4 regions of the Paenibacillus sp. FSL K6-1230 genome follow, and region 3 is predicted to be linked to each of the others. Evidence: riboswitches for the same ligand, from Rfam matches in the RefSeq annotation. Region 3 holds a riboswitch; each other region holds the start of a gene.
What was found. Region 3 has a riboswitch for cyclic di-AMP ahead of MKX74_RS04420 (hypothetical protein). Riboswitches for the same ligand answer to the same signal wherever they lie in the genome.
Positions count from the first base shown of each region.

Region 1: linked by a shared signal. The riboswitch ahead of MKX74_RS00510 (C40 family peptidase) and the one ahead of MKX74_RS04420 (hypothetical protein) in region 3 are both predicted to bind cyclic di-AMP.
Region 2: linked by a shared signal. The riboswitch ahead of MKX74_RS22915 (C40 family peptidase) and the one ahead of MKX74_RS04420 (hypothetical protein) in region 3 are both predicted to bind cyclic di-AMP.
Region 4: linked by a shared signal. The riboswitch ahead of MKX74_RS12040 (C40 family peptidase) and the one ahead of MKX74_RS04420 (hypothetical protein) in region 3 are both predicted to bind cyclic di-AMP.

Region 1 is NZ_JBBOCK010000001.1:108,206-116,159, forward strand. It holds gene MKX74_RS00495 (4a-hydroxytetrahydrobiopterin dehydratase) at 1-210, shown strand, start outside; gene rbsK (ribokinase) at 305-1,270, shown strand; gene MKX74_RS00505 (GNAT family N-acetyltransferase) at 1,375-1,875, opposite strand; gene MKX74_RS00510 (C40 family peptidase) at 2,144-2,644, opposite strand; cyclic di-AMP (ydaO/yuaA leader) riboswitch at 2,650-2,787, opposite strand; gene MKX74_RS00515 (hypothetical protein) at 3,326-4,171, opposite strand; gene MKX74_RS00520 (M1 family metallopeptidase) at 4,184-6,157, opposite strand; gene MKX74_RS00525 (YwhD family protein) at 6,326-6,829, shown strand; gene MKX74_RS00530 (MBL fold metallo-hydrolase) at 6,969-7,709, opposite strand; gene MKX74_RS00535 (DNA-3-methyladenine glycosylase) at 7,827-7,954, opposite strand, start outside.
Region 2 is NZ_JBBOCK010000001.1:5,179,888-5,187,841, forward strand. It holds gene MKX74_RS22890 (Na+/H+ antiporter subunit E) at 1-204, shown strand, start outside; gene MKX74_RS22895 (Na(+)/H(+) antiporter subunit F1) at 201-494, shown strand; gene mnhG (monovalent cation/H(+) antiporter subunit G) at 478-849, shown strand; gene MKX74_RS22905 (bifunctional helix-turn-helix transcriptional regulator/GNAT family N-acetyltransferase) at 1,069-1,998, opposite strand; gene MKX74_RS22910 (S8 family serine peptidase) at 2,279-5,260, opposite strand; gene MKX74_RS22915 (C40 family peptidase) at 5,635-6,105, opposite strand; cyclic di-AMP (ydaO/yuaA leader) riboswitch at 6,111-6,243, opposite strand; gene MKX74_RS22920 (DJ-1/PfpI family protein) at 6,596-7,123, opposite strand; gene nspC (carboxynorspermidine decarboxylase) at 7,434-7,954, opposite strand, start outside.
Region 3 is NZ_JBBOCK010000001.1:1,016,213-1,024,166, reverse strand. It holds gene MKX74_RS04435 (DUF1963 domain-containing protein) at 1-822, opposite strand, end outside; gene MKX74_RS04430 (Ig-like domain-containing protein) at 1,128-2,738, shown strand; gene MKX74_RS04425 (discoidin domain-containing protein) at 3,063-4,454, opposite strand; gene MKX74_RS04420 (hypothetical protein) at 4,849-5,463, opposite strand; cyclic di-AMP (ydaO/yuaA leader) riboswitch at 5,669-5,852, opposite strand; gene MKX74_RS04415 (threonine aldolase family protein) at 6,335-7,444, opposite strand; gene MKX74_RS04410 (LysR family transcriptional regulator) at 7,646-7,954, opposite strand, start outside.
Region 4 is NZ_JBBOCK010000001.1:2,701,851-2,709,804, reverse strand. It holds gene MKX74_RS12055 (hypothetical protein) at 228-476, opposite strand; gene MKX74_RS12050 (response regulator transcription factor) at 643-1,293, opposite strand; gene MKX74_RS12045 (sensor histidine kinase) at 1,296-2,492, opposite strand; gene MKX74_RS12040 (C40 family peptidase) at 2,645-3,121, opposite strand; cyclic di-AMP (ydaO/yuaA leader) riboswitch at 3,126-3,263, opposite strand; gene MKX74_RS12035 (GNAT family N-acetyltransferase) at 3,573-4,181, opposite strand; gene MKX74_RS12030 (Asp23/Gls24 family envelope stress response protein) at 4,315-4,563, opposite strand; gene MKX74_RS12025 (LysR family transcriptional regulator) at 4,798-5,685, opposite strand; gene MKX74_RS12020 (antibiotic biosynthesis monooxygenase family protein) at 5,803-6,147, shown strand; gene MKX74_RS12015 (GNAT family N-acetyltransferase) at 6,151-6,558, shown strand; gene MKX74_RS12010 (GNAT family N-acetyltransferase) at 6,599-7,132, opposite strand; gene MKX74_RS12005 (hypothetical protein) at 7,142-7,312, opposite strand; gene MKX74_RS12000 (MerR family transcriptional regulator) at 7,326-7,954, opposite strand, start outside.

The DNA of each region.
Region 1 (7,954 bases), 910 kb from region 3:
AATTTCTCAAGCTTCATGAAGGGAATCGCATTCGTTGATGAGGTTGCTGGCATATCAGAGGCCTTTAATCATCACCCCTTCATTACCATTGATCATAAAATTGTTACGCTCCGTCTAACCTCCTGGGATGATGGAGGAATAACAGCTGTGGATATTAAGGAAGCTCAGCAATTTAATGAGCTCTACGAGAAGATGCGTGCAGTTGATTAGAATTGGGCATGGATGCGTGAGGTCTGCCCTGGATTGTGAGAGGACAGGGTTCACGGCTCAACTATGTGCTTAGCACAGGATGGAGAACGAGACGATGAATGAGCGCAAGGATACTATTGCTGTTGTAGGAAGCCTGAATATGGATCTGGTGGTTAAGGCGACTCGTGCACCTGAGCAGGGGGAGACTGTGTCGGGTGAGGCACTGTATTATCTTCCGGGGGGAAAAGGAGCCAATCAGGCTGTTGCTGCTGCAAGACTGGGTGCGTCTACGTACATGGTTGGGACGGTCGGTGATGATGCCTTTGGTCAACAGCTAATCGACTCTTTGCAGGCAAGTGGCGCAGACACAACGAAGATTCGCAGATTGTCCGGGCAAACGACAGGAACGGCCTCCATCTGGCTGTCTGGCGGAGATAATCGGATTATCGTCATTCCCGGTGCAAATGGACAGCTGACCCCTTCCATCCTACATGAGGAAGAGGTAGCAGGGACGATTGGTCAGGCCAAGCTGGTGCTGCTGCAACTGGAGGTACCACTGGGCACAGTGACCGAGGCGGCACGTATAGCTGCTGCCGGAGGAGCGCGGGTCGTGCTGAATCCGGCCCCAGCCGTGGAGAACCTGCCCGAGGAGCTCTTGCGGAATACGCATGTGATCACACCTAATCGAAGTGAGCTTGCTATGCTCACCGGGCGTGGGGTGTTGGAGGAACGTGAGGCGGTCGAGGCCGCAGTAGCAGAGCTGGCTGCATCCATTGGAGCCGATGTAGTAACGACTCTGGGGGCAGATGGAGCAGTGTACGCCTCCATCCCGGAGGCTGGTAAGGACATCGTAGTACGTCATGTGAAGGGCTATACGGTAGATGTTGTAGACACTACGGGCGCGGGAGACTGCTTTAATGGAGCTCTGGCTGTGTCCTTGGCACGAGGGCAATCGCTCGATGAGGCAGTATCCTATGCGATGGCTGCGGCCGCTCTGTCCGTCACCAAGCTTGGAGCCCAATCGGGTATGCCAACTGCGGTGGAGGTCGAGGCCTTCCAGAAGAAGCAGTCTCAAGTCTGAGTGAATACCTGATGAAGAGTTATGGCCGCTGGGGAACAGCTATTACAATAGAAAAATAGCGAATAATGTAAGGGAGTCGTGCACTAACACGGCTCCCTTTTGCATTATTCGCTCTGGCTACCTGCCTGATAGACCATACAGTGGAAGGGCTTCATGCCCTCAGGAGTCTGTCTCTCGTAGGTGTCCGTAATTCGAAAGCCTGCCGCCTGATAAGCACGGATGGCCCGTTCATTCCAGATCAGCACCTCAAGGTCAATCTCGTTCTCCGGATTCCTTCGTATGGCTTCATTAACGATGGCTGTGACAAAATGCTTGCCCTGTCCGTGTCCGCACAGATCGGGGCGCATACCTAGACCGAGACGGGTAACACCAACCATGGGAAAGAATTGTACAAATCCACATAGCGTGCCGGTAGCATTGAAGACAACCGCATATTGGGCCTGTCGTAGCTCGGGATTACCGAATTCAATCTCCAGTGCTTTCATCTGCTCCCAGGGGAGCCAGCCGTATATGTCATAAGGTGGAGTGTATTTCCAGCTGCTTATGATGGCTCCATGAGCCTCCTCCATGGGGAGGACATGATAGTCACCTGCTTCAGATGTCACCGTCTTCAACTCCTTGCATATCTTGAATATTAGCTTAATATCCCCCAATGAGTGGGTCAAGTCAACCTCTCATCTTACGTGATGGTATGTTTGGAAGCTAGCCGGCGGGGTAAATAGTCTATATAGAACGTTATAACCATTCGGTTATGTGCATAATTTCTGCAACCTTTCTTTGACTTACATCGTTAATGAAGTAGAGAATACAAAAAAACCGCAGAATGATCTGCGGTCTTATCCGTTGGATATATTATTGGAAAAATTAGCTTAATTATTCCACATCGTCGAAATCTTCACTGTCGACAGCTGCTTCATGATAAGTGTCTGTACTCATGATGCGTTTTGCACCTACATAACGATTCACATAGTAGCTCTCGCTCATAGAACTGATAATAACGCCACGAGAAGAAGAGGAGTGGGCGAATTTGCCGTCGCCGACATAAATGCCTACATGAGATACGCCTCTACCGCTAGTATTATAAAATACCAAGTCGCCTGCTCTCAGATCCGCGCGGGAGATAGCTGTTCCCATCTTGTATTGTGCACCGGATTGGTGCGGCAGCTTGATGCCAAGTTTGTTGAATACAAATTGAGTGAATCCTGAGCAATCAAATCCGTTAAGAGTTGTTCCACCAGCACGATATTTAGTACCAACGGCATCATCGATGACCTGATTCATCTTAGAGTCCGCAAAAGCGCTTCCTGCTCCAAAGGAGAAAGTGGAGAATGCGATCGCGAAGCTCACAGCTGCGATAGTTAGTTTCTTCTTCAAAAAAGACAAGCCCCTTCCAATGCCTACGAGGTTAGCTTAAGGATTCGGTAAGAAGGTCCCCTATGATCCCTCTGTTACAAGATCAATTCACCCAAAACTGGTTCCCCCGCTCCCCAGGTGCGAGGATTCGGCAACACATAATTTTGCACCTAGATTCAAGCGATATCAGCAGATTACAAGTTATTCATAATCATCACGGCAAAAATTACAAAGTTGTTACTATCCAATCACTGCGACTATTGTAACAAAGGATTATCAATTTGGCAAATGTTTCAAAGCAAAAAGTAACAAAAAAGAAGCCCTAGCATTTTTGCAAGGGCTTTCTTTGTAAAAATAATGCGTAATTATGAACAAGAACAGACGTTTTTTCTTGCTTTTTGGTCAAGATTCCTTCGTGTATGTGCAGTGGATTTCTTCAGGAATGTCTCTTTTTCAAAACACGATTACAACGATTTGTTCCTCAACATTGCCAATAGTTCATACTTTTTCTTGAAATTTTCTTTAAAGAATTTCTCGCCTTTTGAAGATAGCTTCCCCTCTTCGTATGCCCAGGACAACAGATACTCCTGAAGACTGACATCAATCTTGAGCGATAAGGGGATACATTCTGGCGGTCGCTGGGCTGCTTCGATTATATTAGTACAGTTTTCATTATATATCTACTGATGTGAGGGAGCACTACTATGAAGACAATCTGGATGTTGAAGCTGGTGGAGCAACAGAGTGCCAGAGTGCATATTGCGAGCTAACGTGCCAGAGTCCGAAGAGACTGATCACCACATGATACAACTGCTGAAGAATGAGCGCAGCGAGACCTGTCCACAGCCACTGTACACCACCAAAGAGAAGGAATAGCAGACAGGAGAACAGACCGAGCAGTAAGGATATCGTCATCCCGGGAAGCAGATACCGCAGACAACGTAGGAGAGCTCCCCAGGCTCCAGTGTGGCTGACAGTGCCGAGCTGCATGTGTAGGATGCATTGCTTTATAAGCCAGCCATAAGCGATCCATGCGGCTACATAAGGAAGGATGTAGGTAAGATGAGCGAGATTTTGCGGAAGTCCTTCGATATGGGGAAGCAATCTCTGAAGTATCCAGTATCCAGGCAGCCAAATCAGGCAGGTCTCAATCCAGTAATAGAGCATGGATGAGCGCCAAGTCGTCTTCATGCCATGGAAGAAGGCGAGCTTACCGTGCTCTCCATTCTGGGCATACAGTGCGTAGTAGATACCTGCGCGAATGATTGGGGTCACTATCATGCGTATAAGCGCCATCACAATGATGACCCATATATAGGTCTGGACGCTACGCTCTCCTGTGAGCGCCAGCTGGCCCTCTATCCAGAACAGCGCTTGGTTCAGCTCGCTTTGCTCCTTTCCAGGATAGCGGAGCAGGATAGGGACTACAGCGTATTGCACAACTTGGTAAATGAAGACACCCCAGAGCAGACGGTATAAAAACAACATCACGACTATGTGCAGCCGGGCGCACACCAGCCCCCAGCCTTCCTTAATATATGCAGGCATTCAGCAGACACCTCACCATGACAGACTTCCAAGCCATAGCTCAATCAGCTTGGTAATACCTAGATTCCAGCGGATAGAGACCTGCTCATCAAGCCGGGCCCGAAGCATGTTATTGATATGCTTGTGCTCCAGTACGATGGTATGCAGTGGATCGATGGTAACGAGAGCGACTGGTGAGCTGCCTTCGAGCTTATAGGTAACGCTGCTGTCTGCACCGTTCCAGGACTTCATGAGCTGTTGTCCATTTTCAAATGTGATCTGAATGGGTACCGCCGGCACATCTCCCCCGCGCTTGGAGATCGTGACTGTCGATTCATAACGGCCGGCTCCAAGTCTCTTCGTCCTTATCTGATCGACCGCAAAATCGGCCATCTGACTACCGTACACATATTGCTCAAAGAAATCGCTCCAGGACTTATGGGTAACCTGTTCCACGACAGACTGGAAATCCTGCGAGGTCGGATGCTTGAAGCGGAATTTGCGCGCATAGGTGCGCATAATCGTATTCATTTTGTTCTTGCCCACCTGCTGCTCAATGGAATACAGAATCAGCTTTCCCCTGAGATAGGAGTTCTGGGCGTAGTTCGTGGACGAGCTGTATTTCCATGCTTCCCGGGTCAAAGGCTCTGGTGATGATATCTGACTGGCCTGTAAGGGCAGATTAGGAATTAAGCCATACTCCTGCTCCATCAAGCGGTCTTCAGCATAGCTAGTGAAGCCTTCGTCCAGCCAAGGCTCTTCGAACTCATTACTCGCAATCATCCCGTAAAAATACTGATGCCCAATCTCATGCACTACCGTGCGCTCAAGCTCATAGCCAGGTTGGCTGTCATCTGCTCCAAAGGCTGTGATCAGAGTAGGATACTCCATGCCGCCGGCTCCATTGCCCATCTTGGGAGGGACTACGATGGATAGTGTGGAATACGGGTAGGTGCCGAACGATTTGCTATAGTTCTCCAGTGCTGACTTGGCAGCATAGAAGTAACGATCCTTAAGGTCCTTGTGAGCAGGATCGAGATAAAGCTTGATCTTAACGCCAGGTACGCCTGCAGAGGAGAAGGGCTCCTCCGCTGTTACGAAGTGGGGTGAGGCTGCCCAGGCAAAGTCATGTACATCATCCGCATAGAACTGATAAATCTTTTGCCCATTTTGTGTAACAGGGGTACTGGTCGGGAAGCCTGTAGCAGCTACAATGTAGCGGTCAGGGACGCGAATGCGGACACTGTAAATTCCGAAATCTGCATAAAATTCCGAGTTGCCATGATATTGATGCAGGTTCCAGCCCTCCACAGCCCGTCCTCTACGGCCTTTCGGCTCATATACACTCAGCTTGGGGAACCACTGTCCAGCCATTACAAAATCCCCAGCCACGCCCATGCGGGCGAAGATCTGCGGAAGCTTAACCTCGTACTTCATATGCAGCGTGATACTCTCCCCGCCCTTGACTGGCTTAGGAAGGCGAACCTTGAGCAGGGTGCGGTCATTCACATTTCCATCATCCGGCTGTACATATTGCGTACGGTGCATCAGGGAAAGCCCGTCCTCGGTTGTTAGCTCCTTGAGCGTAATGGAGCCATATCCATCCTTGGGCATTCGGTCATTGCGCAGCTTGCCGCCTGATTCCTTCATGAAGGTTGTATTGGCGGATTCGAAGGCATTCGGATACATGTGGAGGTATAGCTCGGTTACCGTTTTCGTGCCGGGATGCTTCCATGTTACGGTCTGGGTGCCTTGCAATATCCCTCCATCCTCCAAGGCGACATCCATGTGATATTCCACAAGCCGTTTGCTTAACACTTCAGCCTGGGGTGCAGGAGGGGGCGTGGGTGGTGTTGGAACCGCCGCTGCTGCGGAGGGCTTGGCCGGATTGGAGGCAAGCGCAGAGGCGGGATCAGGATACAGCCAGCTGCCAGCTACCAGCTCTCCTGTGATGAGCACGATCATGAGCAAGCACTGAATAAAAGTTTTGGCGCGTGTTGGAGCCATACATTGGATACCTCCCGTTGACAAGCATCTACAGCATGTATATGTTTGCAATCAGGAGATTATTAGTTAAAATATTTAGAGTACATACTGGTTGGTATGGATGCTATGGAAGTTACCTGCTGGAATTAGGGTTGATATACTAAATACAACGTGTCATGGAGGATCGATATGGAGCAGAATCAGGATGGCAAGAAGCAGATTGCCTTGAATATTGTAAGCGCGAAGAGCAAGCACAAGGGCTTTGGTGCAGGGTCCATTGACCTGAATAACATGTCACCGGTCATTATTGATCGTGGTGAGGCCAAGATTGATATTGGAGCGATGCATGCCAAGAGCAAGGTGGAGCGCGGTATTAAATTTTCTACCAATAAAGAAGATGTACCCAATGGACGTCAGGTATGGCTCGTCTGGGTAGCGGTGGATCGTACGCCAGAAGGCCGCTTGTATGCAGGGGCTACGGCATGTGAGATGTGGATTGATGAAGAGGCCAAGCGTGGCTGGAAGATTCTCGCCGAACATGTGAATAAGATGGATTATGCCCTGAAGCGTCGCATCATGCTGGATGAGCTGGGGCAAGAGGAGAAGGCAGCGCTGAAAACTCTGCTGATCTCCCATAATGAAGAATGGTGGAATGCCTCACCTGATGAGCTGAAGCAAGCACTGGAGGCCTAGCATTCGTAGCTGCGATTGATGTATCGTTAGTAGACTGAGCATGAATTCTGTTGTACAGAGTATATGTATACAAAAATAAGACCGGAAGAGATCCTATGATCCTTCCGGTTATTTGTATGGCTGGAAAGCAGCTATTGTGTTAGGTGTAGGAACGAAGCAGCCTTTGCAGGGCAGGCAGAACCTCACCGCTGAAAATCCCGCCATGATAGCAGATCAGTGTATCGATCTCATAGTTGGCCAGTTGCTGAACGGATCTCACTGCCTCGGGAAGATTCAGCGTATATTGCGGATTAGCAATTCCTAGCTCTCCACTGGGCTCAATAACTACAGCATCACCGGCAATCAGTGTGCGGCTAGCCGCCAGATAAATGGAGATATGTCCAGGTGTATGCCCAGGCGTATGCACAATTTTCATTCCTGAGCACCCAGGTGGCTGCTCCTGATCCTGCACAGTCTGATCGACTGGGGCCGATTCAAGTGACTCCAATACCCCGATGAATTCCTTCGCTGCTGGCAGCTCCTGTACAGGGAGGAGATTCAGCGAATCCAGAGCCTGTTGTAGGCGTGGTGCGGTGCACTTTCCTTCTATATATTGAGCCTCCAGCTCATGGGCAATAATACGGATGTGGGGAAACGTTCGTTTGATCTCGGCAAGCGAGCCTACATGGTCCAGATCATGATGTGTCAGGATTATTCCTGTTAGGTTTGAGAAAGAAGTCCCTTCTTGATTTAATGCTTTTTCGATCTTAGATATGAAGCCGGGGTACCCACAATCCACCAGGAAAGTATGCTGCTCATCTCTAATCAAGGTTGGGGTAATGACCTGGGTCTCTCCGTTATAGTCAAATTCAATATTTAGAGCTCGAATATATATGTTCATTTCATACGCACCTCCATGTACTTATGCCTTTACCCCCAATAGGATACGGTTGTAAGGTTTCTAAGGAAAATAGTAAAGTATCCTACCGTCAGGGAAAAGGTCATAGATGAGACAGCCTCAATGTTGTCCGTTGATCTGGTCCAAGTTACCATATTTCTTATAAAAGGATAGTGGCGCCTTGGGTACCGAATTAAACGCATGATCCCGGATGATGAAGCGCCAAGGCTTCTCGGCGTAGGCGCCTG
Region 2 (7,954 bases), 4.2 Mb from region 3:
TATCCGACTCGCTTAACCTCGGATTGGGAAGTGACACTTCTATCCTGTCTGATCTGCCTGACACCCGGAACACTGACCCTGGAGGTATCCCGAGAGGGCAGCACCTTGTACATTCACGCCATGGACATCGGTGACGTGAACGAGTTGACTGTACAGATTCGCGATACGTTCGAGAAGGCCATTATGGAGGTGACTCGCTCATGATGGATATCATGCTGCTACTGGCACTATCTCTAATTGCATTGGCGATATTGGGATGTATGTTCCGCTTGCTCAAAGGCCCGTCAATCGCCGACCGAATTGCTGCACTGGATACGATCGGCATCAGCATTCTATCCATGATTGCCATTCTGTGCATGCTGCTGCGTACCGAGGCCTACCTGGACATTATTCTCCTGATTGGGATTCTGACCTTTATCGGAACGGCCGCATTCGCGCGTTATATAGAAAGGGGGCACGTTCTGGAAAATGGAGACGATGAGATTCATCGCTGAGCTGCTGGTAGGAGGGATTGTGCTGTTCGGAGCGCTGCTTGGCGCGCTCAGTGCCTTTGGGCTTATTCGGTTGCCTGACGTGTACCTACGTTCTCATGCAGCAACCAAGAGTGCTACACTCGGCGTACTGTTTGTTCTTGGGGGGACCTTTCTGTATTTCCTGTTGTTCATGGATCATCTGAGCATCAAGCTGCTGCTCGGTATTGTGTTCGTCTTCATTACCGGGCCCGTAGCCGGGCATCTCAACGGTAGGGCTGCCTATCGCTCCGGAGTAGCCATGTGGAAGCACAGTGTACAGGATGATCTGGGTCCAGCTTTAAAAAAGGAGCAGACACAGGCAGATCAAGCCAACTAATGCTTGGGCGAATATAAGAAGGATCTTGACAGATCTAAGGAAGTCTAGGGAAGAATGCGATGTAAGAGAGAGGAAAACGCGATTTTATAGTAACTATAGGTATTAACAGGATTCAAAATACAGCGCTGTGCACCCACTACGATTAGGGCGTACAGCGCTGCTTCTTTGTATTTGGCTTGTTCTTTGCTGGACTTGGTTTGACTTGAATCACGGTTTAAATTACAGCTGTAGTCGCAATGTCCAGGTCTCATCGATTAGTTCGGGCCCAAATTGGGTATGAGGCTCCTCGTGAATGAGCTGAAAGCCCATTTTTTTATAGATATGTCTAGCTTCCGTCAGTACGTTATTTGTCCATAGCACTAGCTCCTCGTACTGCTGCTGACGGGCAAATTCAATGGCTTCTCGTACAAGGCTGGTCCCAAGCCCAAGTCCACGCGCTTTGGGATCGACCAGTAGCAGGCGTATTCTGGCTACCTTCTCCGAATCCTGCACGACCATGATGGAGCCGACCACCTCACCAGCCATTTCCGCTACCCAACATCGCTCTCGATTAGAATCATGCTTTTTCAGATAATCCAGCGCAATCTGTGATACTGCGGCCTCAAACCCCTCATTCCATCCATATTCACGCTTGTACAATATCGCATGCTTGTGAGTAATGATTCCCATATCTCCTGCCACGGGCTGGCGCAGCACGAAAGGATTGGCATGTCTGAAGTCAGGGGTCAGGATGCTTTCAATCGTGCGCATGGCCTCCAGCAGTCTGGACTGCTCCTCCTCAGGGATGCTCTGCAACAGCTCTGTGACCTCCTCATTTGAGCGCTGTTCAAGCGGGGCATAGGCCTGCTCGCCCTCTTGAGTAAGCTTCAGCAAAAACTTTCGCCCATCCTGCTCAGAGCGTATCTTCTGGAGAAAACCCTGTTGATCCAGCCGGGTAAGAATCCGGCTCAAATAACCCGGGTCAAGCCCGAGGTCCCTGGTCAGATCGGATGCCGTTACCTCCTCACGATGAGCAAGCTCGAACATTACACGTACCTCTGTGAGCGAATAGCTGCTTTGCAGCAGTCCTTCCTGTAATACGCCGATTTTGCGAGTAATGAAGCGATTGAAATTTCGCATTTGATGTACACGTTCCGCCAATTCGACCATGTATGTGCTCTCCTTCTAGTCAGTGATTTATTTTAATTTATTGCAGTATATAATTTGACTTTGTCAACTAATTAATTTGACAAAGTCAAATTAATTAGTTGACAAAGTCAAATTGTTTCACCTAATGAAATCATTAAGAGCAATCTTACTGTGACCTAGCTTTACAGGAGAACTCAGATCGCCGTGTTGTATCAGTACACAAAAAGACGACCCATCTGGGTCGCCCTCTTGTTCAAAAGTGTATATTCTGCTCGTAATCATCTTTTTGGTGACTTCGCTATTATCTACTGATAGTAATACGCTTTGTAGCAGCATCGTAGTTCACTGTGTAGCCCGCAGCCTCGTTGATGACCCGCAGCGGCACCAGCGTATAGCCATTCATAATGATCGGAGCCTCGCGAATCTGCGAGGAGTAATTGCTGATTACACCATTATCCTTAATCATGATAAGTCGATTGCCAACCCAGAGCGTCATCTCACGCTTCATTTCCAGTTGATTCACAGTAATCTTCTTGTCCGTATCACTATAATCTACGATCGAGCCTGTTGTTTCTCCAATGAAGCGCAGAGGAACCAGGGTTACCCCATTGCGCACAATTGGGCTTTGTGGAATGGTTACCGATCTGCCATCAATTGAAGCCTGTGGTGAGCCAATGGTTAGTGTGATTCTCCGTGGCGACGTAGACGATGTTACCACTGGATTACTTGCTTGAGCCACCTCGGACGGGAATACCTGATAACGGATTCGGCCCAGTCTCAGGAGCAAAGCATCCTTGTTCAAGCCATTTTCCAGATCTTCTGCTGCATCTCTGGCATCGTACCAATCTGTCTGACTCAGTGATCTTTCTGCACGCTCCACTCGACTCGTCGCTCGTTCCAGGTCCCGGCTGTTTCTGGAGCTAGAACTGCTGGAGCTACTGGAGCTTGAAGATGCTCTGGTACGGCCAGTGATTTCTACCCCTGGAGATTCATCTCCACTTGAATTAACAGTCGCCACGCGAATATCATAAGTCCGATCGGATCGAAGACCGCTAATCTCATAATTAGATCTGGTCGTGCTGGTCTCCAGCTTGTCATCTACATATATTTTGACTCTGTTAATGGCACTTGGAATTCTATACTCAATCTCAAGCGAGGTTGTTCCTCTGTAAGAGACGGACAGATTTGTGACCTCTACGCGATTGTTCGTTGATCCCGAATTGCTCGAAGAAGCCGAAGTCGTACCTGATACACTTGCACCAGGTGCCACCAGATTCCCACGCTTCGCTCTCACCATAAGTGTATAAGTCGTAGATGGGTTCAGGCCTGTATACGTAAATGATTCTCCTGTAATCTGCTGTTGAATCAAGTTCCCGTTCAAGTAGACATCTGCAGCATCTGTGTTAACAGGCTTCGTCCAGGCGATCGCCAGGGAATTGGTACCCGTGCTAGTGACGCGCAGATTCGTTACATCCGCTACCGGACTTGTATCTGCTGCCGTTGTGCCTGGAACGCTGACCCCAGATGCAATCTGAGAACCGCGTTTGGCTCGTACGGTCAACGTATATGTTGTTGAAGGATTTAGGCCCGTGAAAGTAAAGGATTCACCACTTACCTCCTGAACATAGTTGCCATTCAGGTACACATCAGCCGTGTTCGTATTAGCCGGCTTTGTCCAGCTAATCGCCAGAGAATTGATTGTGGAGCTGGTTACAGTCAGATTTATTACATCACTTACAGGTGTATTATCTACCGTAGCGGATGTCGTTTCCGTAAGGATTTCGTTATCTACAGAGATATTCCCGCTCGTATCCACAGCTCTAACCTCAATCTTGTAACTTGTGCTAGGCTGCAGAGAGTTAATTTTAATATTATTCAGGCTGGTTCTTCCATACTCTTGATCGTTTACATAGATCACAAATTCTTTGAAATCCGAATCCGCTGGTCGAGCATAGGCTATCTCCAGAAAATCCGGACCTTTGGAGGTAACACGTAGATTCGTCACTTTGCCTGGTGGCGTTGTATCTACCGGATCGGTTGGATTTGTCGGATTCGTTGGGTTCGTTGGATTAGTCGGGTTTGTTGTCTTATCCGTTCTGAACGTCACCGACTGCCCGCTGGATTCAACTGGAGTCCCTTTGGAATTGTATACCGTTTTTACGATGTAGGTATATTGGGTATCCTCATCCAGATTCATCAAAGGATACTCTTCGTTATATACGGCCTGCTGAACATTGACTCCCTGATCATTATAGATGTTCACGTGACTGAAAGCCTGATCAGTTGGTTTCTTCCAGGTCAGCACCGTACTAGTCTGTGTAGTTCTTACCGCCTCCAATTCGGTTACTTCTTTTGGTAGTAATTTGAAGGTGGCGAGACCATGACCATAACGCTCATCTTTTCCAACAGCACCCAGATCCTCTGCGTTATTAAATAGCTGTGTACGCAGGTCCGACGCTGAAAGCGTTGGACTTTGTGACTTTAATAATGCAAGTAATCCGGTTACATGTGCAGCAGCGATCGCTGTTCCGTTACTTGTAGTATATGTAGATCCAGACTGCGTCGTCCTTACTGCTACACCTGGAGCTACGACTGCCAGAGATGCACCTGTAGCTGAGGAGTCTGCACGCTGATTCAGATTATTAATAGAACCTACACCTACTACTCCATCATATTTTGCTGGATACTCAACGGTATCATCATTACCAGCAATAGAGCCTCCGTCTCCAGCAGCAGCTACAACCAGAATTCCTGCATCTGTGGCTGCTTTGATAGCTGTACGCAACTGAGCTTCCTTAGTTAGATCGCTAAGAACAGGACTAATATGAATAATATCCACGTTTCTACTTACTGCCCAGTTTATACCCTGGATCAGTGAATCTGCTTCCGTAATCCCATCATCCTTAGTAACTTTAGCTACATATAATTGTACAGAAGGTGCAACACCCACATTATCACCAGAAATGACACCCGCTACCTGAGTTCCCCGACCAAAAAGATCATTACTGGTAGAAGAGCCTGGCTGATTCGACAAATCTATTTGTTGCACAGGAGAGTCAAGCTCCACATGATTGTTCATGCCCGAATCGAGCACAGCAACCTTCACACTTTGACCAAGTATGCCTGCTGCGTGAGCCTCAGGCACATTCATAGCTTCCAGATCCCATGCTGAAGCCGCATGAATTGAAGATGGCGTCAGCACCACAAATTCAGTCACTCCCGCCAGAAGAGTCAGCGATAATATCGAAGCCGCAATCTTTCTCAATCGTTGTTTCTTCATCATACCACCCTTTAAATATCCTTATTTTTGAACCTATTTCATCTGCGTAGTTGTGTAACATAACCAACGCTCGTCCACGATCTGTCCCTGTCAGTCCCAAGCTTGCTTTCCAATTATAGATACGTCGTGAAATAGATTCTGTTGTTCTCTTGAACAAAAGGTCTAGCGAAGTACGTTCCATAGCAGACAGACCGCGCAATAGCTTTCCTACAAGTACTCAGTTAAGCTTGGCGATAACAAAAAAATAAAAAACACACTTCTACTCTTTATCGGCAAATATTCCCTTTTGCATTAGAGCAAATATGAATTCTCAAGTTAGGTGTGCACAAAAAAAGACCCACAGCAGCTTCGCTGTGAGTCTCGAATGATTCCAAGCCTTAGTTCATAGCTACCATCTTCTGATAGCTGGTCTCGCTAACTACACGTCTAGCCGTCACATAGCGCTTGCTGTAATAGGAGTTGGACAGCTTACTGACGGTCACACCTTTGCTGCTTGAGGAATGTGCAAACTTATTATTTCCTACATATATACCTGCATGCGAAATGCCGCGACCGTTCGTGTTAAAGAATACCAGATCTCCTGGACGCAGATTGCTCTTGGCAACGACCTCCCCTTGCTTCGCCTGAAGTGCCGAGGTGCGCGGCAGGCTCAGATTGAATTGGTTGAATACGTATCTTACGAAACCTGAGCAATCGAACCCGGAGGAGGTCGTTCCTCCATATTTATATGGAGTCCCCTTTACTTGGGAGACCTCCTGAACCAATTTTGCCTCACTGGCATATGTACTTGCAGCAGTACCTGTAAAAAGAACAGCCGCTCCGAGCAGGGACAAGATGACTTTCTTCACGAACGTAGTTCCTCCTTTGATGCCTACGGAGTTAGCTTAAGGATTCGGTTAAAGGTTCCCTATATTCCCTGCATACGAGAATAATTCACCCACACTGGTTCCCCCGTTTTCAATGATGAAATTCGGCAATGAATAAGTTAATATTTTGTAACCATGTACATGTTAATATATTTACTAGTGGCTTGTCAATCTTAATAAAAATTACTAATTTTTATTCGTGAATGCACAACTTTTTCAGAACTAATACGTATATACTTAACGAAAAAATCAAATAAAACAAGGAGTTCCAATCAGTTCCCCATGCTTATTCCTCTTCATAAATTATCTATTGATCCAATTATATTAATTTCCATTTAATATCAATAAGATTACGGAATTGTAATAAACAAGACATAAATACAGCTAACATAGTGCAATGCACATGCCAAAAAAACCCTCCTGACATTCAAGAGAGTTAACTTATTCCTATTTTCTTTTTCCTCATGGTAATCTATCCATTTCGATGATATTTGAAATACTGAATGGTCTCCTCCAGATCGGCCTCGTCCTTGTAGATATTCAGCATGCGCCCGAGCTCAATGGCAAAGTCCGCATAGCCGTTCGCTCTTGCTGTAATTAGATTACGATCCACCCTGACCAGATCTTCAATATGGGTAGCAGCATTCGTTACAGCATGTCTGCCCTCCAGTATTCCATAGTGCTGTAGCAGGTCTGTAGCCGAACAGATGGCTGCAATGAACTTCTCCTGCTTGTCCAACTCCTGAACAAGCGCTGCTAGCCGTGTGTGCTCTAGTAATGCGCTAGTGTCCCCTCCGGGTATGATCAATAGATCAATCTCTGCTACGTTGATCTCTTCCAGGCTAGTTGACGGCATAACTACCAAATCCTCATAAGATCTCACAGGCTCTCTGGATAGGCCCACCGTGACAATGTCGCCCTTGGTCTTCATCAGGTAGGTTGCCAGCATAATTTCGAAGCTTACATATCCGTTGTAAATCAACACATGCGTGTGCATCATACATCTACTCACCTTCTATGTATATATCCCTGCTCATTTCAAGTATCGCCATCTAATGTACATTTGTCCAGCCTTGCATGATGAGAGGCAGCATCAAGAGATTACACTTTCACATGATCAGCATCAGAATACGAGGGCGTGGTCGAGAACAGCGGCTATATATCGGGGTTGAATCGACGAAAAGAGGCGCCCTGTTAGGACACCCCTCTCGTGTTCAAATCTATATTACTAGTGCGTGGTTGCATTGCAGTACCCTAGCTTATGAAACGGTATATGATCAGGATGATACAACGTCTGCTACTTGGTCAGATTAAGCCAGTCTCATCTTGAAATCATTATAACCGAATTGGCGTACGACTTCACAATCTCCGTCCTTGCGCTGCACAGCAATGGCTGGCAATGCCATTCCGTTGAATGTCGTATTCTTCACCATCGTATAGATCGCCATATCCCCGAAGGTCAGACGGTCACCACTCTTCAGTGGTTGATCGAATGAATAGTCGCCAATGATATCGCCAGTCAAGCAAGTCTGTCCCCCAAGACGGTACAAATGCGGCTTCTCACCGACCTCGCCAGATCCGAACAGCGGCGGGCGGTAAGGCATTTCCAGAACATCCGGCATATGACAGCATGCGGACGTATCCAGTACCGCAATATCAATACCATTTTGCAGTGTATCCAGCACCGTAGTCACCAGATAGCCTGCGTTCAGAGCAATCGCTTCGCCAGGCTCCAGATAGACTTCCAGACCATATACTTCCTGCATGCGCTTGATGCATTTCTCAAGGCGTGCGATATCATAATCCTCTCTGGTAATATGATGTCCGCCAC
Region 3 (7,954 bases):
GCTCTCAGTGGCAGAGGCTAATAGCCGAAAAGACTTCTGCGTCTGAGCTTGACCCTGAGATAGACTCTGAGATCGAATTTGGGCTTGAGTCTGAGCTTGAATCTGGGCTTGAGTCTCATCTTGGGCCTGGCTTTGAGCCTGATCATATCTAAGCTCGTAGCTCAAATCATCGCTCTGTTCAACATTCGCAATTATCGCATAGCTGTGCGGATAATATAGATCACGGCGCTCGCCCGCATCCGTTAACTCCCAATTCGCCGTCTTGGCGTAGTCCTGTACAGGTACATACAAGCTATCAGACCATGATGGTGCCTGCTCGCTCCAGTGCCTAAACTGCTTCACAATGACTTCATCACCGATCCACGCCAGCATCATCAGCAGATGGTTCCGATTCTCCTCATCCGTCTCTACCCTCTGCATCAGTTGCCCCCTCAGCTCGGGGGAAGCATCCTTGTAGAGCATAGCCGGATCGTAGACCTCGTGCTCCAATAGCTCTGGCAGGTATTCTGTCAAAGACAGATCGTTGTAGCATACCAAGGAAGTCAGCACCTCACGGCAGATGTCTTGATCGCCTTCACGTAGATGGTTCATGGCATACTCCAGCATTCGTTCCTGTTCAGCCATAGATAAGGATACATAGAGCTCTTCCTTGGACTTCTCATAAGGAAGATATTCTATCAGCGGATCTCGCGGGTGCTCTGTATACATCACCTTCAAAATATCCACAGCATCCGTCACATCGGCATACAAATTCACTGTACGACGGTTCGCGGCTACATATTCCTCCCACTTTCTCCGCTCCATCCCTTGATGACAGGGCATGCAATAGCCCCCTGTTTTGGCAGCGGTCGTTGGCAATATGGTTGCGGTACAATCTTCACTTTTGCACGGAATACGCTCAGTCATCCTTCGTCCCTCCAGCTTGATATTCTGGCTCTATTATCCATAATTTTGAGCTTTATTTCATCAATTACTCTGAATATACACTTAATAGAATCATAGTGAACTGCCGATATATGGAGGTAGGCGCTAAAATACGGGATATTATGGATGTATAAGTAAATCATTACTCTTGTATTTTGCGATCCGCCATTAATATCATTTAAGAACAGGAGTTGGAAGATTCGATGACAAGAGCATTATTGAGGTTGCAAGGATGGCTAGCTCTTCTCCTTTTTGCAGTGGTGCTTCTACCCACCACATCGAATGCGGCCTCGGGAGATATCACTGCCCTGACGATTGTTAACGAGAATCCCCAGAAGCTCACCGTATCCCAGACCGTACAGCTTAAAGTGATGGCTGACATCGAAGGATTGACGAGCAAGCATGACGTGACTGAGACCGTTACATGGACGACCAGCGATGCCTCCATCGTAACTGTGACCAAAGGCAAGGCCAAGGCGTTGAAGAGTGGCAAGGCCACGCTGACAGCCAGCCAGAAGGGTGCCACAGCCCAATTACACATTCAAGTGGAAGATAAGATTAACAAGATTGAAGCCTCCCCTAAATCCTATCGTTTTGCAAAAGGGGGCGTGCAGACACTGCCTAAAGTGACCATTACTCGCGGGAATGGATCTCAGGAGGATGTTACGAATTCCGTGAAATGGAACATGTCTGCCAGCAACGCTGTGCTTGAGAATGGATCATTCCGAGGTGTCACACCTGGACGAGTTACACTTGAGGGCACCTATGGCGGCAAGACCGTTAAGATTCCGATTGCGATAGAGGATGAAATCGTGCGTATAGAGGTAACTCCGACCGAGACGATTCTGAATATCAAGCAATCCAAGCCGCTAAAGGTAACTGGCTATTACAGCACTGGTAAGACAGTGGATTTATCTAAGAATATGACTTGGAAATCTTCCAACTCTTCTGTAGCTGTTGTGAAAGATGGTTCTATTAAAGCACTTGCCAAGGGAGAAACGAGGCTAACATCAGCTTGGCAAGGATTCACAGCCCAGTCAGATGTCATAGTGGAAGAGCCTATTAAAACAATTGTGGCTTCTCCAAAATCTTATAAATTCACCAAAGGAAAAACTCAATCCCTACCAAAAGTAACAATTACGCGTACTAGTGGTTCTCAGGAAAATGTAACGAGTTCTATTAAATGGACCTTGTCAGGCAGTAATGCAGTGCTTGAGAATGGTTCGATCCGCGGGGTAACTCCTGGTCGAGTGACCTTGGTGGGTAAATATGGCGACAAGACTGTAAGAGTCCCAATTGCCATAGAGGATGAAATCGTGCGTATGGAGGTCACTCCGGCCGTGACGAACCTGAATATCAAGAAATCCAAGCCGCTAAAGGTAACTGGCTATTACAGCAGTGGTAAGACGGTGAATCTGTCCAAGCAAGTCAACTGGGTGTCCTCCAATCCGTCTGTAGCCACTGTCAAAAATGGTTCGGTGAAGACCCTCGCGCAAGGTGAAGCTACCCTTACAGGGACCTATCAGAATATGAAAGTAGTCACTGAAGTGCGGGTTGTGCCCCTTCTGAAAAAGCTCGTTGCAGGCAATAGCAAGGTCACCCTTGCACCAGGCAACAGCACCAATGTCAGCATCTTCGCCTTGTATGATACAGGTCAGAAGAACGTGGTAACCAGCAATGTGGAGTGGACCAGCTCCAAGCCCAATATTGTTACTGTCAATAACGGTAGAATTACCGCTGTCAGCAAGGGCAAGGCTTCCGTTAAAGCCAAATGGAATAAGAAGACCATTACGATTAACATTACCGTAAATTAGGCGAAATTACTGTGAATTAGGCAGCATTGCTGTAAAATAATTAACAGACTGTCTGCCTCGCAGACTGATCTGGCACTACCAAAAAGCCGTCCCTGAAGTCATTGACTGGAGGGATGGCTTTTTAGCTTCACAAACAAAGACCGCCTCTTGATTCATGGGATGGACTACTCCATCCTTTACCAAGAAGACGGTCTCTACATGTTTTTATATCCGATTATCTGTTAAAAGAGAGAGTACGATGATTACTAGAATGCACCTTCGTGATTAAGACTTAGTTAACATTGATCCCATGATCAGCCTAACGTCTGCTCTAAGCAATTAGCATTACTCCCCAATGACCTTCCACTCCAGAATTCCTGTTGAAGCCGGAGCCTTCGCTTCGATCACAAGACGCAGTGCACGCGTGCTGATCGCATTAAAGGAAGTACGATTGTACGTATCGACCTGAAGGCCGTAGCCGTTAGGACGCGGTACCTCAACCCAATCTGATCCATTCCAATATTGAATCGTATAGGCACTCGGTACATCAATACCTCCACCATCCTTGAACCAGTACACTTCGCTCTGTGAGAAGGTATATTCCCGGTCAAAATCATACTGGACCCATTGCGTCCCTGTCTCTGGCCAGTTACCATACACCAGACTGGAGCGATCATTGGAATGAGTCGGTTCATCGCCGTCATTCAAAGCCTGTACATTCTCCCACGGCGATGTATAAGAAGAAGATACACTGGCTTGTCCTGCCAGATTCGCTGGTTGATTAGTGACTGGCGCCGTCGGGAAGCGGGCTTGATCCTGCTTCAATTGACTCCAGGTGTAGCGTAGCATCCAAACGTCCCAATTCGTTATAGTTCTGGAATTACCTGCCCACATGATCGTTGGTACCGGGAATCCTCCTGGTGGACGCTCATGCGCCTGGTAGAAGTCAGGCAAGCCAAAGCCGTGTCCAATCTCATGCTCGATAATCTCGGATTCCTGGGCACGAAGATTGCTCAGGATGTAATCATCGGACATTCGCTGTCCCCAGTCTCCTCCGGCCCCCCCGCCGAAGTTCGCTGTCCCCCACAAATACATGTCGAAGCGCTTGTCCAGACCACCTGGATAGACGTATCCCGAATTGTGGAAGTTCTCAAAGCGCGACAATTCTCTTGGCGCTACTGGCAGCTGTGCCGGAATACGAGGATCGGATTGACTCAGGTCGTCCCGAATCGTATCCGTGTAGACGATCTCATCAGGCTGCCTGTCCAGAATTTGTCTGGAGTCAGCTACGGCCCAGCCTACAATCTTGACTGGTATATGTCCATATGGCCAGCCATCGTAGCCCTCCAGATGCTTGGTCCAATTGTTAATCTGCCGCTCCATCATACTCGCCATGTTCTGACGCTGCTCGCGTGTCAGGTTCTTGCTTGACTGCCAGCGGACCACGTAATTCAAGGTCCCCTTGCCTGCATAGATCTGATCGAAGATCAGATTTTTACGGCTTACGGAATCCTCCACCAGCATCCGATTCGTATACACCCACTCAATCGAAGGCCGCAGCGCCGTGGGCATGCTATCCAATGCCGCTTGCAGCGAAGCGTCTCCAATCGAAGCCTCTCGAGAGGCAGACACCTGCATGTTCTCCTCAGCTGCTGCAGTACCGGCATCGAGAGCCATTCCCGTCAACAGCAGACTGGTTGATAGTACAGCCAGACAAGCTTTCTTTCTTATTCTCACTACTAATCCCTCCACTCAGATTTTGGTAAAATGCTAGCTCTACGTCGGATCATCCTTTCTAGCTGTCTCTTCCTACTAAAATTCTCATTATGTATCATCCGAGCAACAGAAGCGTATGCAGACGATAATGCCGACAACATTCTCTCTGGGGGCAGAAAGTAAAACCATAGGCATCATCGCTGCAATACACTTAAAAAAGAAGCCATGCTCTAGCATAGCTTCTTTCATTTTACATTAAATCTCAAATTTTGGAATAGATTATTTATATTTCCTTGTGAAAATTTATAGAATGTGAGTATAGAGCCGCTACAAGCGGGGAGCCCTGTCGACTGCTGTTATCCACGCTCAACAGGGTCAGATTTCGGGCAAGGTAGTAGCAGTGAGCCATAAGTGGCTACATCGTCTCCGTATGCAGGATCGCATCAGCCCGGTGGCAATAGAGAACGTCATCAGCACCCAGACTCTTGTACATGAGCCGGGAATGCCTGGAATCTGTAATAACTATTAGCGGCCCACACGTCCATGAACGGCAAATTTGAATATACCGTGAGCACTGTGTCAGGCTACGCTCGAAGATATACAGCTTTTTGACCGGGAAAGAGGGAACTACCCATGTTTGCTCATGTCTGGTGTTCACGATGATTGTATGCTCGACACCAAGGCGCTCCAGTCGGGTCTTCTCCTCCGCATTGTTGGTCAGACCGGCGACCTTTTCCCCTCTGTATCTCAGCAGCTTAATGAACTCCTCGCCCTCACTTGTCGGAGCACAGACCACAATGTAGCCTTCCTTCTGCAGCTTGTCATAATCTATCGCTCTAGTGCTGGTGCCTGTGCAGGAGCTTCCAGAGTCGTAGCCGTCGTCATGATCCGCTCCCTCCTCCTTTCTCTGTTCACAGCCGGGGCCTTCCGTCGTTACCGTGGGCAGTCCCGTGTCCTTTCTATTCAAGGTAGTAGTAGATTGCACTACTGTCCGCTTCGACGTCCCGTGTCCTGTTCGCTCCATTTTCATTACTAAGCACTCCTTCGTTGTACAATCCGTTCCATATATTTAGCCTCTTGATTAAGCAATCGGTACTACTACAGACAAAGACCTGGTCCTCATCCTTGCAGCTGTAACGAACACTCGCTCTAGCCACGCATTCAGATTCATATAAATGCACAGCAAAAAACCACAAAGGGTATCCTCTGTGGCTCCAACGGCGGTCACATTGTATTCATCCCCTCTACATACGCTTACGAGGTTAGCTGACGGATTCGGGCGGTAAGAGTCGCCCTACCTGTCAAGATGCCAACTGCATCTATTCAGGATTCACCCCATAATGGCCGGATCTAAGACAATGAAGTAGCCATTGATTGGTTCCCCCGCTTTCCATGACGGAAATTAAGCGGCTTGCGTATTCAATTCGTGGAAACAGCTAAAATATACTCCCAACGCGGTGCAAAGTAAACCTCGATTCCGGTCAGAATTAACGATATTTCACGCTAAAACCGTGCAAGGCCAGCACAAAGGGCGTATGATCTTTGTATCTCTCGATTTTGCTACATCTCTAGACATTCGGGGCTGCATAGCAAGTCATGCATTGGCCTATCGGCAACGTAGATATGAACAGCAAAGCAAGCTTGACTAGCTCCAATATGCGTGTAGATCCGCTGCAAGCGGGGAGCCCTGTCGACCATTGTTAAGCTTGCTGTTCTTTCGAACGAAATTGAAAAGCTGATGAACAGCAAGCTTAAAGATGGGCACTCCGTTTCTCTAGGGCTTCCCCGTTTTCCGCTAACCACGCTCTCTACAAGATCATTCAAATTCAAAAACGTATACGGTCAAGATACTAGTTATTGCCTAGTTACTTACCTAGCTACTTACCTAGCTACTTACCTAGCTACTTACCTAGCTCTTCCCTGAGCTCTCTTAGAGCCTGATCCAGCAGACGGAAGCCCTCGTGCAAGCGATCTTTAGGAATATCGGCGTAACGATCGCCTAGACTCAGCTCGTAGTAGCAGCTATTCTCACCTGTCGCATGCAGATATGGAGTGAAGCCTATACCAGACTGCTCCATGACGGCTATCAGAATCGGCTCCAGCTCTTGCTGCGACACCTCGAAGTGAACGTGGAACATGTTCGATACTGGCACCTCGGGTAGCGTGCGCGTGGCGTGACAGGCATTGAACTGAGCTGCGGCTTCCTTCGCCTTAAGATAATAGTGCTCCATTTTGCCTATGCGCTGTGTCAGGTAATAGTCTGCGCTCAGAATGTAAGGATACAGGCTGATCAGGTCTCCACCGTACCTCCTCTTCCAGCGCTTGGATTCGTCTATGAAGTCAGCACTGCCGGTTAGAATTGCACCAGCAACACTGCCGACTCCTTTATAGAAGGAAATGTATACACTATCAAATAAGCCGCACAGCTCTGCCACAGTTCTTCCATAGTAAGGTGTTACCTCCAGCAGCCTGGCTCCATCCAGATGCAGTCGGATGCCCTGACCACGGCAGTAATCCGCAATCGCCACCAGTTCCTCATAGGAGGGAAGCTGACCGCCAATTTCACGCTGGGGCAGCTCCAGCAGCAGACAGGACACGGGCGTATCCAGTGCCTGCACATCCTCCAACGTAATCAGACGATGCTCGTCAGCCAGCAAAATAGGCTCAATATGATGTAGCTCCTTCAGTCCATCCTCCTCATGAATCTCCAGATGGCACAGTGGATGATAAGCCACCCGCTTGAGGCTGACCCGGTCACACCATATGCGCAGGGCAATCTGCTGCGCCATTGTCCCACTGGGAAAGAACACCGCCGCTTCCTTCCCGGTCAGTTGTGCAAGACGGTGCTCGAAATTCTCAATAATCTCTCCTTTGCCATACATATCGCTATCCAGCTCAGGGTCCAGTTGTTCCAACGCTTCGGTAAGTACACGAAGCTTCCGGTCATGATGGCCGCCGAGCGGGTAAGGCGCCTGACGATAGGCTTCTCTTAACGAGGACAATTCCGCCATACTGAATACACTCCTTCGAATGCCATAATGAATATTTTTCATGAAGAAATCATGCGGGTCAGCCCGCGGAGTGACTTTTGGTGACTTCAGGTCACTTCAAGGTCACTTCAAGTGACTTTAGGTCACTTTAGGTCACTTTAGGTCATTCTAAGTTACTCTAGGTCACTCTAAGTCACTCTAGGTAACCACAGGCTGTCTGTCTTATAGATTCGTCACTTGTGCCAGTCCCGCCTGCTCCTCGCGCCACCGTGGTGCATGCTGCCTCACCGTCTCAAGGAAGGCTAGCATAGCCTGGGACTGCCACTTCTTCGTATGGTATACCAGCTGAGTAGCCACCCTTTGCCCATCATCGTTCCAGTTCAAGCGCACCAGCTTGCCATCCTGTATTTCCTTGTGGACGGTGATGTAGGGGAGGAAGGACAAGCCTAATCCATTCGCTACGCATTGCTTGATAGCCTCGATGCTCCAGAACTCAAGACTCGGATCGGGTACGATTCCGGATTGATGCAG
Region 4 (7,954 bases), 1.7 Mb from region 3:
CTGGATTCAAATCAGAAAAACAACAAAATCACGACTTGCAAAGGCAAGACGTGATTTCACTGATTTCTCTGAACAAACGAACAAAAAAAGCCCCTTGCACACGGCGGCTTCTCTTATACTATAGCTTGATTATATGTAATATTGCATTCTGATAGTGATTTCGTCTTCTTATTGCTATCCTCTGGATTCAACACGAACTCACGAATTCATGTTTAATGGCTCATTGATTATTTCACAGTAGGAAGAGAGAGGAGTCCATGATCGCTATGATCTCTTTCTCTGCTCACCATCTCAGCAAGCTTGGGAAGTCGGTGTATGAATATATCAAAAAACTGATCATCAAAGAATAGCTGTAATCCCAATTGCTCCTCAGGCTCTACCGTGTGCTGATCCGACTCATGTACATGTGCTGATTCAGATTGCTGCAGATGTTGCCCATCCTTCAATTGGCTTGCTTGTGCTTGGTACGATTCCATAGTCTCTCCTCCTTGAAGCTAAGTTTAGAAAATAATTCCTTATATCATAGAATATATCAATTTCCAATCCATTTCTCACATAATTTATTCTACCGCGGTATAAAAGAAAAAAAATCGTACATAAGGGCAGAACCTTCATGTACGAGCGGGCGGTAGATTATATCGGCTATAACTGCAGAATTCCTCGATCAAGGGATACCGCCACGGCCTCTGAGCGGGAATCTACACCTAGCTTATTATAAATATTCGTGAGATGCGCCTTGACAGTCCGCTCCGATATGCCGAGATCAAAGGCAATCTCTTTACTGCGAAAGCCACGGGCGACAGCTTGCAAAATTGTTAGCTCTTTCTCTGTCATTAGCGATTGCTCCTGGTGCATAGAAGCCGAGGAGGCTGGTCTGAGCGTGCTGGCAAATACCTTGGCTGTAATCTCCGGCTGCAGCAGCGTCTCCCCACGTAAAGCGGATTCAAGGGTACGAAACAGATTATCCCGGCTCGTATCCTTAAGCAGATACCCTTTGGCACCGAGAGATAGTCCCTTGACCATCAGGTCATCCTCGTTATATGTGGTCAATATAATGACTGGAGTTGTCATTTGCCTGTCCCGCATAGCCTCCATCGTCTCCAGACCACTCATGACAGGCATATTCAGGTCCATCAGAATAACATGAGGCTCAAGCTCCTCCATCAGACGGAGTGCTGTTCGCCCCTCCTCTGCTTCACCAATCACTTCATACTGCTGGTCTGTCTCCAGAATCAGCTTCAGACCTTCCCTGACCACCCAGTGGTCATCTACAATTAGTACTTTGTATTTCATACCTAGGCCTCCTTTGCAATAGGCACCTCGATCTCAATGGTTGTTCCTTTCTGGGTAGTGCTTTCAATCTCAATAGTCCCACCCAGCAGTCGTACACGCTCTTTAATGCCGATTAGCCCGTAATGGCCGACCCTCTTCCCGATCATTCGAGTGTTGAAGCCCTTGCCGTCATCCCGAATGACAGTGAGTAGCTGCTGTTCATACTGGACAATACGAATAAAGAGATGGCGCGCGTGCGCATGCTTGGCAACATTGGTCAGACACTCTCGAATGATATGCTGCCCATGCTCCAGAACAAGTATAGGCAATGTACCCTTCAGGTCCAGCTCCAGTTGGACAGGAATCCCCGTCGCCAGCGTGAATCGCTCAATCTCCTCACGCACAGATTCAGAAAAGTCGATCTCCACAGCAGGCTGAGATCTTAGGTCATCAATTGCCTGCCTTGCCTCGGCAAGTGCACGTCGTGCCTGTGACATAGATTGCTGTACAATTTCGTGGGCTCGCTTCGTGCCACCTTTGGTCAAATGGGCGTCTATCGCCTCCAGCTGCATAATGATTCCCGCCAGGCCCTGTGCAAGCGTGTCATGCAGGTCACGTGCCATACGTTGTCGTTCGTTGGCAAGTGTAAGCTCTTCAACCTTCTTATGAGCCATCTCCAGCTCTCTCAGGAATGTCTGCGCCTGCACCCTGGCATGAACCTGCTTGAAGAAGAACGAAGCATAGGCCACTACAACGACGATTATGTTAATTAAGAATGGAAATAAAAAGCCAACACCCTCCGCATCCTTCAGCCACACAATCAGCACCCCGAACAGGGAATACAGCACCAGGAACAGTACGGACACCTTGAGCGGATGATAATAGACCCCCACGCTCTGCCCGATTAAGACGGGAATTAACCCGATGAGGATACCATAAAAGCCGTGCGGAAGTACCAAGGCACTCGCCACGATAATTACTCCCTGTAACGCAAAGTACAACCAGGGCTTGTAGCTGACCATTTGGTGAGAATACCAGTAGCAAGCAACATGCAATCCCATAAGACAGGAGAATAACAGGCTCCTGAGCAGCAGCGGCTCAGCCATATATTGCGAGATCATTACATGAGCATACACCAGCGCGACCAGCAAAATGACTGGGATTCGCGAAGGCGTAAGCTTGTCCGATTCAATCAGCATAATTTTTTTGCTATAATTCATTCTTCACCTCTTGCTGCCTCCGATAGGGCCGCCATAACAATAATAATCTAATAATACCTGCAAAAGTCCAATAAAAAAACGTACACAAGGGCAAATTTGTGTACGTTCGGGCAATCGTGGTATGTACTTTCGCTTATTAATGCTTGTACATATTATGGATGAATCTCGTCTGTCATTTTGTTCATGGTTCTCTCAGATACTACACGTCTTGCAGTTACATAACGATCCTTATAGTATTTCTCGGACAGCTTGCTGATAATAACGCCTCTGCTTGTCGACGAATGGGCAAAGGTATTGTCACCCATATAAATGCCAGCATGAGAGATGCTGCGTCCATTCGTGTTGAAGAACACCAGATCTCCTATTTGCAGGTCATCCTGGTCGACCTCAGTTCCTGCCATGGCCTGGGATTGCGAGGTCCGCGGCAGATCTTCACCATACTTCTCCATTATGTATAAAATAAATCCGGAGCAATCAAAGCCCGCTGTAGTCGTTCCACCCATTCTGTACGGGGTGCCAATTAATTCATCAACCTGACTTTCAATTCTTACAGCACTTGCGGAGCTGACTCCTGCCAAGGAAGACCAGAGTATAGCTGCTCCCAATGCGCCTGTTAACCACTTTTTCAACTGAAAAATCCTCCTTCGGTGCCTACGGAGTTAGCTAAGGGTTCGGTTGAAGGTCACCTAGAATATCTGCGGCCCAGCAGATTCATTCACCCAAATCGGGGTCCCCCGTTCTCACATACATGAAATTCGGCAAATTATTAAAGTTTTGTAACCATAAATAATGTAGTACATGTTGAGGTATTCTGTCAAATGCATATCGGAAAAAGTTACAATTTTTTTCGAATCCTTCCCCAACCATTACACTATCATCAACGATATCACCTGCAATATCACACAACTATACGACATAACCCCCCCCTCTGTACAGAACCGATGCCGACGCTACGGTTTCTGAGTGCACAGTGGGGGGTTATGCGATAATGACGCAATTAGCAGTGATGATACCATTAGTGGTGATGATGCCACTAGTTGTGTGTTGATATGAGAAGTCAGTTATGTGCCGAACGTATAATCAGACGAGCTCTTTAACCATGCGAAATAAGGAGAAGCCCGGTCGATTCATCTTGCCTGATACCACGTATCCTACTCTTTCATATAGCATCGCCGCCCGTGGATTGTCCTGCCGTACAGTCAGGGAGCTCCTTGAGTATCCTTGAAGCTGTGCTTGTTGTTCCGCAAAATGGAGCAATTGTGTACCGATCCCGAGCCCTCTGCTCTCAGGCAGCGTAGCCAGAGTACCGATATGGTATTCCCCTTCATAGCCTTCTTTAAGAGTCAGCATCGAAAAGAAAGCTCCTGGATGTAGCAAGCTGTACTTGATCAGCTCCAAATTGCGGAGCGCCCAAAGCTTCTTCGCCGTCGGCCAAGCTAACTGCTGGAGCAGCCCTATGGGATAACATGTAACTATGCCGAGCGTTTTGCCTTCGACTTTGGCTTCGTAGGCATATTGATGACTGAAACGGTTATAGCTGTTCTTCCAGAGCTTTTCCAGTGTCGATTGTATGATCTTCTCGTCTCTCGAGCCAGCCAGAGTATATGCCATCGAATCCAGTGCCATCCGATTAAGCTGCGACCCTGCTGGCGAGTCAGGATGCGCTTTGACAATTGATATTTCTGACATGTCATCACTCCTTCACTGCTTGCTTATCGTACTTATTACATGCCGACCGTTATACCGATATGACTTCTTCTATTCAAATATTCAGCAAGAGATTCTGTCTTACTTGTCACTAGTTGCTATCTCCCTCTGTTCATCAGACCCTGGGAATAACAATCCCTTCCACGTCCACATGCACGGCTCGAATGACTAGCCCCGTGAGACTCTCTATCGTCTCTCTGATGTTGCGTTGAAGCTCTCGACCTACTTCGTGGACATGGCTTCCATATTGCACAATAATGCCTACACGGATGTCCAGACTTGTCTCGTCGCTAGTCAGACTGATCCCTCCGCTACTCTGTCCGGTCATTTTTTGGGCCAATCCCTCTATCAGCTTAGTGGATATGGCTGTTACACCTTATGTAGCAATAACCGTCCTACTAACCGTTTTGAAGACTACAGCCTTTGAGGACCTTATATCAATTCTGTATTTCTTGCAAATATCCTCGCTTCAGCGCATCCATGCCAGCGGTCTCTTACCTGGATATCCTCTACCCATGTCTTCACGCTATATGGTCATCTTCAAGCTATATTTTCAACTTTACGCTATATGGCCCGCGGTTACGCTGTACGATCACCTTTATGATGTATGGTCTTCTTCCATGCAAAATGTACTCCTGATGAACGAGATGGCGCGTCGCGCCGCTGGACTTCCTTTCTTCCAGGATTTCGCTGCCAGACCAATCGTGCGGTAGGCTTGAGGCGCAAGCGGTCGCACTGCCAACCCTTCTGGCAAGGCGTTCAGTATCGTACCTGGAAGGATGCTAATGCCCAGACCCTTCTGCACCATCGCCATAATCGCATGGTCATCCTCCAGCTCGAACCTGGTCCGCACGCTCCCGCCCTGCTCATGCAGCCATCTATGTAGGTCTCTATCGCAGCCTTTCGCGGGCATAATGAATGCTTCGTTTCTAATCTGCTCTGCCGTCACCATTTCCTCCACACACAGTCTATGATCATCTGGAAGAACGCACAGCAGTTCATCCTTGTGCAGCTCCATTTGCTCCATTCGCTGATCTGTGGGCATATTCACGAAGCCAAAATCGACAAGACCACCTGCAATCCACCCCTCAATCTCCTGGTAATCGCCATCCAGCAGCCTTACTTCAATGAGCGGATATTGCGTCTGAAACGATTGCAGGATATGGGGTAACCAGTGAATCGATACGCTGGTGAAGGTCCCGATCGTCACAATCCCCGTCTCCAGCCCTTTGATAAGGTCCGCTTCCTGTAGCAGCCTCTTCTGCAAGTCCAGTATAGCCCTCATATAGTCGAGCAGCCTGGCCCCCTCATGAGTAACAACGATCCCTGCACGCCCACGATGAAGCAGCTTCAATTCCAATTCCTGCTCCAGACCCGAGACGGCATGGCTAATAGCCGACTGAGATAAGCCCAAAGCTTCGCCAGCCTTGGTCAGACTGCCCGACTCCACAACCTTCAATACAATTTCATACTTCGATAGACTCATTGTCCCTCCCATGTTCATGAATATAATTCATATAATAGATCAATAACATTCATTTTATTTATCCAAAAAATACGGCTATAATCCATGTTAGTATATAACCGACTGGAGGACAAGATTATGAGTACTATTGCACATACACCAGTTCCGCCCTATTATGCCGTCATTTTCACTTCTCAGCGAACCGATGAATACGGGGCCGCCTATGAAGCCATGGGCGACAAGATGGTAGAGCTGGCCGCACAGCAAGAAGGATTTCTGGGCATCGAGAGCGTTCGATCTGCAGAGGGCTTCGGCATAACCGTATCCTACTGGAGCTCCCTTGAGCACATACGCGCCTGGAAGGAGCACAGCCTGCATCGGGTCGCACAGGAGAAAGGGAAGTCATCCTGGTACGAAAGCTTCGGTCTGCGGATCAGCAAGGTAGAGCGAGATCATTTTATGGGAACAGAATGGAGTCGATAATACGTGCATATTCAGCCAATAGCCCAGGAACAAGCCTGGCAGCTGCGACATGAGGTCATGTGGCCAGACAAGGAGCTGGACTATGTGAAGCTGCAGGATGACCATGAGGGGACCCACTATGGACTCTTCGAGCAGGATCAGCTCATATCGGTGCTCTCGCTGTTCATCTACGAAGACGAGGCACAATTTCGCAAATTCGCCACGCTCAGCTCACACCAAGGTCAAGGCTATGGGAGCCGACTTCTTCAATTTGTCCTGGATGCAGCCCAGAAGGCTGATATGAAGCGAATTTATTGCAATGCAAGAGTAGAGAAGGCTCACTTTTATGAAAAATTCGGCCTGATTAGAACACAGGAGTCCTTTGAGCGAGGGGGCAAAGCGTATGTCATTATGGAACGCTGGTTCACTTAAATTCAACGCTAGTACCTTGACTAGATTAAATGCGAGTAGTTCATCTTAATTCATTCTGCATATTCTCTATCCTTGAACTGGTAAGCATGCCTGATCCATGATCTGCATCAGGCTCAGCTTGATTACTTTGGCGCCGTAGCGGCTGTGAAATCATATAATGCCACGTCCGTTCTCCGAATAAAAGCTGCGACAGCAGACTGTGCTTCATCTCCAGCGTTCGAAAAGAATGCTGCTCATATAGATGTTGAGCGCCTGAGTTGCTGGCAGCTACATGAAGGCTCAGGTAGCGCAGCCGTGGATGTGCATACGTATAATCCTGTGCCCACTGAATCAGCAGTGTCCCTACTCCCTTCTCACGGTAGTCAGGATGGACGGATATATCCGCAATGTAACACTCACTGTGATCCGGTATATGAGACAGTAGCTGCAATCCGGTCATAAGTCTGAACTTAGCCCATGCCTGGCGCGGGTTCAACTTTTTAACTAATCTCCAGATCGTACCTTGGTTCGCTTGAGATCGTGAGTGCCATTGTAGTGACAGCGTCCCAATGACCTCCCCCTCCTGCACAGCCACGACCCTCTGCTAAGTATGCTGCTCGGGGAATGACTCCAGCACCTGTTGAAGCTGAAAAGCCAATTCATAGTGTCCGAGACCCGTTAGAAATCTGAATTTACTACCGAAGCTGTGCACCAGTAGATGACTAACCTGTTGATTATAGCTGGCTTGCATGGGTTCAATCGTAACTAGCTTCAATGGACTTCTCCCCTTACGATGTTAGCTTGGTATGTACATCATTACTTCCCAGATCGTCTAGACGAATACGGAGTTCATAATGTAGCTTGTCGGCATGGAACAAAGATAAATACGATTTCTCAATCACCAGCAAAGGTCCTGCCACGATATACTCATGGTGTGATGCGTACTCGTATAACTGCTCAATTCGCTCGTCGATCTCCTGCTCCTCTCTGATCTGACAGCGTGATATCAGGTACGCTCCTTCGGGCAGCAGCAGATCGCTAGCTTGCGGGCCTTCCTTCATTTCTGAATACAGGGTAATTGTGCCAGTCTCGTCCCACAGATAATGAACATCCACTTCGAACAGGCCCGGAAGCCTCTGCTCCTTCAGAAGCTCAGCATGAAGCCCCTGCTTGGGCTCCAGCTCAATCCACTTCACCAGCGACAGCGGCTGCAAGTGCTTGATTCGAAAATCCTGAATATTCGTTGTACATGTCCCTTCACTATCTTGTTCAACCTCTTCCACGCTCGCATCGCTCAGTGTAATCATGGTAGGCTGGTTGTCACGTTGCTTTACCTCGGCATGCTCTTCTTCATTTGGATCTATCTTCGTACAGCGTTCGTCAAGTAGCCCTTCTTCACTGAACTCTGCATACTCCT